Linked DNA regions of Pseudoxanthobacter soli DSM 19599. The protein of the gene in region 2 interacts with the protein of the main gene of each other region in a pairwise test. Links are inferred from orthologs where the notes say so. Each region holds a gene or a part of one and is shown on either strand. Other genes may lie near its edges.

What was found. Proteins that work in one complex are often made in the same cells at the same time.
Region 1: the proteins of gyrB (region 2) and gyrA interact in binary tests that used the Escherichia coli proteins (3 or more experiments, as listed by UniProt). The link is inferred for Pseudoxanthobacter soli DSM 19599 from one-to-one orthologs.

What each region holds. Positions count from the first base shown.
Region 1 is NZ_FRXO01000001.1:1,045,585-1,049,402, reverse strand. Bases 1-3,294 are described here. They hold gyrA (DNA gyrase subunit A), read left to right. Parts: upstream 1-400; coding sequence 401-3,094; downstream 3,095-3,294. Other genes in these bases: BUF17_RS04455 (MarC family protein), read right to left, coding at 1-48. UniProt on the Escherichia coli protein: A type II topoisomerase that negatively supercoils closed circular double-stranded (ds) DNA in an ATP-dependent manner to maintain chromosomes in an underwound state.
Region 2 is NZ_FRXO01000002.1:46,558-50,662, reverse strand. Bases 586-3,640 are described here. They hold gyrB (DNA topoisomerase (ATP-hydrolyzing) subunit B), read right to left. Parts: upstream 3,299-3,640; coding sequence 872-3,298; downstream 586-871. Other genes in these bases: BUF17_RS04695 (LysE family translocator), read right to left, coding at 3,571-3,640; BUF17_RS04705 (helix-turn-helix domain-containing protein), read right to left, coding at 586-677. Outside these bases: more of BUF17_RS04705, read right to left, coding at 1-585; more of BUF17_RS04695, read right to left, coding at 3,641-4,105. UniProt on the Escherichia coli protein: DNA gyrase negatively supercoils closed circular double-stranded DNA in an ATP-dependent manner to maintain chromosomes in an underwound state.

The DNA of each region.
Region 1 (3,818 bases), on a different replicon or contig from region 2:
GATCACGAACAACGTCGTGAACGCGCTCAGCAACGCCTGCAAATCCATGTCTTCAGCCCCCGCCGGATCGTGCCATCTGGCCACTGGTAGAGACGATAGGACGAACCGCCGGCCCGCGTCGACGGCAGGCGGCGGAGGATGCTGCGGCGCATTGGCCGTCGCGCCGCCCCATCCCCGCCGCAAAGCCCCGTGAGCGGCTCTCGGCGTCGCCGATAAAATATTGAAAGTGATCGAATTTTTTCCTTAGCGGGCGTCGTCCGCAATATTTGGCCCCGGCGCCTGAATCGGCTATAAGGCGTGCGACCTCAAACGACGACGGAATAAGAACTTGGCCGATCCGGACAAGCCTGCACCGGAAGCTGATCCCTCCGACATCAGCCCGATCTCGATCACCGACGAAATGCGCCGGTCCTATCTCGATTACGCCATGAGCGTGATCGTGAGCCGCGCGCTTCCCGACGTGCGCGACGGACTGAAGCCCGTGCATCGCCGCATCCTCTATTCGATGCACGAGATGGGCTACGAGTGGAACAAGCCCTACCGCAAGTCGGCCCGCGTCGTCGGCGACGTGATCGGTAAATATCACCCCCATGGCGACCAGTCGGTCTATGACGCGCTGGTGCGCATGGCGCAGCCGTTCTCCATGCGGGTGCCGCTGATCGACGGGCAGGGCAATTTCGGTTCCGTCGACGGCGATCCGCCCGCGGCGATGCGATATACCGAGGTTCGCCTCGAAAAGGTCGCGCAGAACCTGACCGAGGATCTCGACAAGCAGACCGTCGATTTCCAGGAAAACTACGACAATTCCGAGCGCGAGCCGGTCGTTCTGCCGGCGCGGTTCCCGAACCTGCTCGTCAACGGCGCGGGCGGCATCGCGGTCGGCATGGCGACCAACATCCCGCCGCATAATTTGGGCGAGGTCATCGACGCCTGCATCGCGCTGATCGACGATCCCGCGCTGACGGTCGAGCGGCTGATGGAGATCGTGCCGGGCCCGGATTTCCCCACCGGCGGCATCATTCTCGGCCGCTCCGGCATCCGCCAGGCCTATCTCACCGGCCGCGGCTCGATCACCATGCGCGGCAAGGTGGCCGTTGAGACGATCCGCAAGGATCGCGAGGCGCTCATCATCACCGAGATCCCCTATCAGGTGAACAAGGCCTCGATGGTGGAGAAGATCGCCGATCTCGTGCGCGAGAAGCGCGTCGAGGGCATCTCTGATCTGCGCGACGAGTCCGACCGCGACGGCATGCGCGTGGTGGTGGAGCTGAAGCGCGACGTCGTCGCCGACGTTGTGCTGAACCAGCTCTACCGGTTCTCGCCGCTCCAGACCACGTTCGGCGCCAACATGGTGGCGCTCAACGGCGGCAAGCCGGAACTGATGAACCTCCGCGACATGCTGACGGCGTTCATCGCCTTCCGCGAGGAGGTGATCGGCCGGCGCACCAAGTACCTGCTCGGCAAGGCGCGTGACCGCGCCCATGTCCTCGTCGGCCTTGCCATCGCCGTCGCCAATATCGACGAGGTGATCCGGCTGATCCGGTCCGCGCCCGATCCGGCTTCGGCCCGCGCGGCGCTGATGGAGCGGAACTGGCCGGCGAAGGACATGGCCCCGCTGCTGACGCTGATCGACGATCCGCGCCACAAGCTGGCGGAGGACGGCACGTACAGACTGTCCGAGGAGCAGGCCCGTGCCATCCTCGACCTGCGCCTGCAGCGTCTGACCGCGCTCGGCCGCGACGAGATCGCCGAGGAACTGGAGAAGCTCGCGGTGGAAATCCGCGACTATCTGGAGATCCTGCGTTCGCGCGCCCGCGTGCTGGAGATCATCACGAACGAACTGACGGCGATCCGCAGCGAGTTCGCCAAGCCGCGGCGCACCGAGATCGTCGAGGGCGGCGCCGACCTCGAGGACGAGGACCTGATCCAGCGCGAGGACATGGTCGTCACCGTCAGCCACGCCGGCTACGTCAAGCGCGTGCCGCTGGCGACCTACCGGGCCCAGCGCCGCGGCGGCAAGGGCCGTGCGGGCATGGCGACGCGCGAGGAGGATTTCGTCACCCGCCTGTTCGTGGCCAACACCCACACGCCGGTGCTGTTCTTCTCGTCGCTCGGCCAGGTCTACAAGGAGAAGGTGTGGCGGCTGCCGCTGGCGGCGCCCCAGGCGCGCGGCAAGGCGCTCGTCAACATCCTGCCGCTGGAGCCGGGCGAGCAGATCACCTCCATCCTGCCGCTGCCGGAAGACGAGGCGAGCTGGGCGTCGCTCGACGTGATGTTCGCCACCCGGCGCGGCACGGTCCGGCGCAACAAGCTGTCCGACTTCGTCCAGGTCAATCGCAACGGCAAGATCGCGATGAAGCTCGACGAGGGCGACGGCATCGTCGACGTGCAGGTCTGCACCGAGAATGACGACGTGCTTCTGACCACCGCCGCCGGCCAGTGCATCCGCTTCGCCGTGACCGATGTGCGCGTGTTCAAGGGCCGCGACTCGGTCGGCGTGCGCGGCATCACGCTCGGTTCCGACGATACGGTGATCTCGCTCTCCATCCTCCGGCACTTCGAGGCGAGCCCGGCGGAACGCACCGCCTATCTCAAGATGAGCCGTGCGGTCGCCGGCGAGATCGAGGACGGTTCCGAAGCCGAAGCGGAAGATGCCTCCGCCGAGGCGAGCGGCGGCGCGCTGGCCGAGGAACTCGGCGGCGAGCGCTATGCCGCCATGAGCGCGGCGGAGCAGTTCATCCTGACCGTATCCGAGTACGGCTACGGCAAGCGCACCTCGTCTTTCGGTTACCGGATCACCGGACGCGGTGGCAAGGGCATCGTCGCCATGGCGGTGAACGAGCGCAACGGCCGCCTCGTCGCCTCCTTCCCGGTGGAGGAGAGCGATCAGATCATGCTCGTCACCGACGGTGGCCAGCTGATCCGCTGCCCCATCGCCGGCATTCGCGTTGCCGGCCGCGCCACCCAGGGCGTCACCGTCTTCAATACCGGCGGCGAGGCCAAGGTGGTCTCGGTCGAGCGCGTCAGCGAGGACGAGGACGGCGAGAGTGACGACATCGCCAACGGCGGTGCCGAGGGAGATATCCCGGAATAGGCGTCACCCCCGCGCATGTGACGGGCAGGGCTTTGGCTGTCGCCCGGCAAGCGGGCCAGACGGAAATCGAGTTGGAATTTTGCCAGGCGCGGGTGCGAAGCATCCGCGCCCGGTTTCGTTTCAGCATCTATACGCCTTTCGGAACCGGCTTGCGCAGGGAAGAGAGCGGTTCTTCGGAAATGGTGACCATCTTATAAGTCATTGTTTTATAAAGATTTTTGTTGACAGAAGTCCTGGAAGGGCGCAGTCTGATTTGGACATCAGAAGGCTGTGCTGGCTTTAAGAAGCGGACGCGACGGTAGTCTATGTTCCGGATGCCGGCGTCATTTCGATGCCTGGCGCCGGATGCGCATGTGCATGCGCTTTTGCGGGTATGGTCCGATTTGCCGCTTTGGCACGCCTCACATGCTTTGGAGCCTTGGAGCATCCGGCTGAAAGCGAGCCGATCGTCGTACATCGGCCGCGCGCGATGGCCGCAAGCGACTTGGCCGCAAGCGACTTGGCCGCCTCGATAGACGGCAGCGTTGAGCGGGGCGTCGTGCATCGTGCCGGACAGGTGCGGCTTCGCTGTCAGACACCGTCGATGTTCGCTCGGCACCCCGCGGAGGGCGCGTCGGGCGGGGAGGACCGTGCGGCGGGAGGGGACCGGCGCGCTTGTCTGCCGGTGTGCTGATGATCGGTCTGCCGACGTGCTGGTCCGCTGTCTGCCGGTGGCCGGGAGGCC
Region 2 (4,105 bases):
CGCGGGCTGCGGAAGGCGATGATACCGTTGCCTTCGAGCTGTGTCAGCGTCCGCGAGACCGTCTCGATGGTGAGGCCGAGATAATCGGCCATATCCTGGCGCGACATCGGCAGGTCGACGGCCTCGCCGCTCGCCAGTTCGCCGAGGAAGCTCGCGACGCGCTCCTGGGCGGTCTTGCGCCCGAGCAGCAGCACATGGTCCTGCGAACGCTGCAGGTCGCCCGCGGCCAGCGTCCACAGCGCCTGGGCGATTTCCGGATCGCGGGCGGCCAGCGCCACGACGACGCTGCGCCGCACCAGCCGCAGCGTCACCGGCGTCACGGCCTCGGCGGAGAAGCGGTGGGTGGTGCCGATCTCAAGCCCGAACACGGCACCCGGGCGGTGGAAGGCTTCGATCTGGCGGCGCCCGTCGTCGAGCAGCTTGCACACGCGCACCGTGCCGCTCACGACGAAGTGCACATAATCGGTCGGCTCGCCCTCGCCGTAGATTTCGGAATTCCGCTCGAACGGCACTGTCATCTCCGTGCCGGCGAACAGGTCGAGCAGGGCGGTCGGCAACCCGGCGACGGCGGCGGCCTCTGTTGCAGCCGGCTGCGGGGCGCGGATGGTCGGGAAGGGGGTCAGAACGGCGGTCCGGCGCTGATGGGCAGGGCTGCGCTCGAGGGTGGCGTGCTGCATGGGAATCGCCTCGTTCCGATATGATCGATGTCAAATGGATAGGGCGAAGGCCGGCCGGCCGAAATTCGGTTTGCCTCTTAAGTAAACCTCCTTAGTCCGAAGGGCTGCGGGCGCAAGTCATTGCTTTCAAAAGAAAAAGGGCGGGGAAACCCCCACCCTTCGCGCGTCCGGCCACGTTCGTGTGCGGACGAATTTCAGATATCGAGATTGGCGACCGTCAGCGCGTTGTCCTGGATGAACTCGCGCCGCGGTTCCACCTCGTCGCCCATCAGCTTGGAGAAGATGTCGTCGGCGTCGTCGGCCTCCTTCACCTTCACCTGCAGGAGCGAGCGCACGTTGGGGTCGAGCGTGGTTTCCCAGAGCTGTTCGGCGTTCATCTCGCCGAGGCCTTTGTAGCGCTGCAGGGTGATGCCCTTGCGGCCGGCGGCGAACACCGCGTCGATCAGCGCCACGGGGCCGCGGATCGCCGTCTCGACGTCCTTGCGCTTCAGCGTCGCCGCCTTGCCGTAGACCTCCCGGAGGTGGTCGGCATGGCCGTCGAGCTTGCGAGCGTCGGCGGAGCCGAGCAGGGCGGCGTCGATGGTCGCGACTTCCTTCACCCCGCGCACCACGCGCTCGAACCGCAGCGAGCCGTCGTCTTCGGCGATGCCGGTCCAGCCGCGCTCATATTCCTCCGCCAGGATGTCGAGCCTGCGGGCGATATAGGCCGCCGCCTGCACCGCGCGTTCCCGGTCGTTCAGAAGTTCCGGGCTGAGCGCGCCGGCGATGGCGGCCTGTTCGACCACATCGCGGCGATAGCGCGAATGCAGCCCGTCGAGCAGCAGGCGAATGCGCTGGGCGTGGTCGATCACCGCGCGCAGGTCGACGCCGACGCGGACCTCGCCGTCCGCCAGCGTCAGGCGGGCATCTTCCAGGCCGGTGTCGATGAGGTAGCTCTCGAGGGCCGCCTCGTTCTTCAGGTACTGCTCGGAGCTGCCGCGGCGCACTTTGTAGAGCGGCGGCTGGGCGATGTAGAGGTGGCCGCGTTCCAGCAGTTCCGGCATCTGCCGGTAGAAGAACGTCAGCAGCAGCGTGCGGATGTGGGCGCCGTCGACGTCGGCGTCGGTCATGATGATGATGCGGTGATAGCGCAGCTTGCCGACGTCGAACTCTTCCTTGCCGATGCCGGTGCCGAGCGCGGTGATCAGCGTCCCGATCTGCTCCGACGACAGCATCTTGTCGAAGCGGGCGCGCTCGACGTTCAGGATCTTGCCGCGCAGCGGAAGAATCGCCTGGTTGGCGCGGTTGCGGCCGCCCTTGGCGGAGCCGCCGGCCGAGTCGCCCTCGACGATGAAGAGTTCGGATTTCGCCGGGTCGCGCTCCTGGCAGTCCGCCAGCTTGCCGGGCAGCGAGGCGATGTCGAGCGCGCCCTTGCGGCGGGTCAGCTCGCGCGCCTTGCGGGCCGCCTCGCGGGCGGAGGCCGCCTCCACCACCTTGGCGACGATGGCCTTCGCCTCCTGGGGGTGCTCCTCCAGCCACGCGCCGAGCGTGTCGTTGACGATGCTCTCGACCACCGGCCGGACCTCGGACGACACCAGCTTGTCCTTGGTCTGGGACGAGAATTTCGGGTCCGGCACCTTGACCGACAGCACGCAGGTCAGGCCCTCGCGGCAATCGTCGCCGGTCAGCCCCACCTTCTCCTTCTTGGAGATGCCGGAGCTTTCGGCGTAGCCGGTGATCTGGCGGGTCAGCGCCCCGCGGAAGCCGGCGAGATGGGTGCCGCCGTCACGCTGGGGGATGTTGTTGGTGAAGCAGAGCGTGTTCTCGTGGTAGGAATCGTTCCACTGCAGCGCCACCTCGACTGTGATGCCGTCGCGCTCGCCGCGCATCGTCACCGGGGCCGGGATCAGCGGGTGCTTGGTACGGTCCAGCCAGCGCACGAAGGCTTCGAGGCCACCCTCGTAATGCAGTTCCTCGCGCTTGGGCTCGACCCCGCGCAGGTCCTCCAGGAGGATGCGCACGCCGGAATTCAGGAATGCGAGTTCGCGCAGCCGCCGCTCCAGCGTGGCGAAATCGAATTCGGTCATGGTGAAGGTCTGCGGGCTCGGCAGGAACGTCACCGTCGTGCCGGTGCGCCCTTCCGCGTCGCCGACGACCGCGAGCGGCGCCACGGCGTCGCCGTGGGCGAAGCGCATGGTGTGCGTCTTGCCGCTGCGGTAGATCGTGAGGTCGAGCCAGGTCGACAGCGCGTTCACGACGGAGACGCCGACGCCGTGCAGGCCGCCGGAGACCTTGTAGGAGTTCTGGTCGAACTTTCCGCCGGCATGGAGCTGGGTCATGATGACCTCGGCCGCCGAAACGCCTTCCTCGGGGTGGATGTCGGTCGGGATGCCGCGGCCGTTGTCGGTCACGGTGCACGAGCCGTCGGGATTGAGGGCGACCGTCACGCGGTCGGCATAACCGGCGAGCGCCTCGTCGATGGCGTTGTCCACCACCTCGTAGACCATGTGGTGCAGGCCGGATCCATCGTCGGTATCGCCGATATACATGCCCGGCCGCTTGCGCACGGCGTCGAGCCCCTTCAGCACCTTGATGGATTGTGCGCCGTATTCCTCGGCGCCGGTCGCGGGATTTTCGGTCATTGAGAATCGCTTGTAGGTCGCTCGGAGAGGAACGTCCGCTCCTTATAGGCGGTTGGACGCCGGGTTCAATCTTGCCGCCCAGTCTAGAGCATCGGGCCTGAAAGCGCGACGCGAACACCCGGAAAATCCGATGCCGAAACAAACATTTCGGTGTTTTCGGGCCGCGTCTGGCGAAGGCATGCCGGCAAGCGTGCCGAAGCGCCCTTCATGCGCTGCAAATGCGGTCTTCTCGCGGCATGCCGCCGCGGCGCGGATTCGCGGTTCGCGCGGCGTCAGCGCCACGCGATCGCGGCGGCGGCACCGGCGAGCGCGGTTCCGGCGATGCGGTTGAGCAGCACCCGCGCCCGCGTGTCTGAGAGGGCGGCCCGGGCCTTCAGCGTGAGGGCGATGTAGCCGATGCTGACGAGCGGCAGCACGAGGACGACGACGCCGGTGATCTCGGCGAAGCGCAGCAGATCGAGCTGCGTCAGGTCGATCACGGTGGGCAGGATCGCGAGATAGAACACCATGGTCTTCGGGTTGCCGAGGGTCAGCGCGAGGCCGGAGGCGAACACCCTGAGCGGCCGCTCGCCCGGCCGGGCAGCGACGTCGGCCTCCTCGACGGGGGCGGTCCAGAGCTTCCAGGCGATGAACACCAGATACGCCATGCCGGCATATTTCACCGCCAGGAACAAGAGGTGGAAGGCGTGGGCGAGCGCGCTCAGACCGAACGCCGCGGCGGCGAACCACACGAGATCGCCCGCGAGAATGCCCGCGGTGAACCAGAGCCCCGCCTTCCAGCCGCCGCCGAGCGTGCGGGCGACGAGC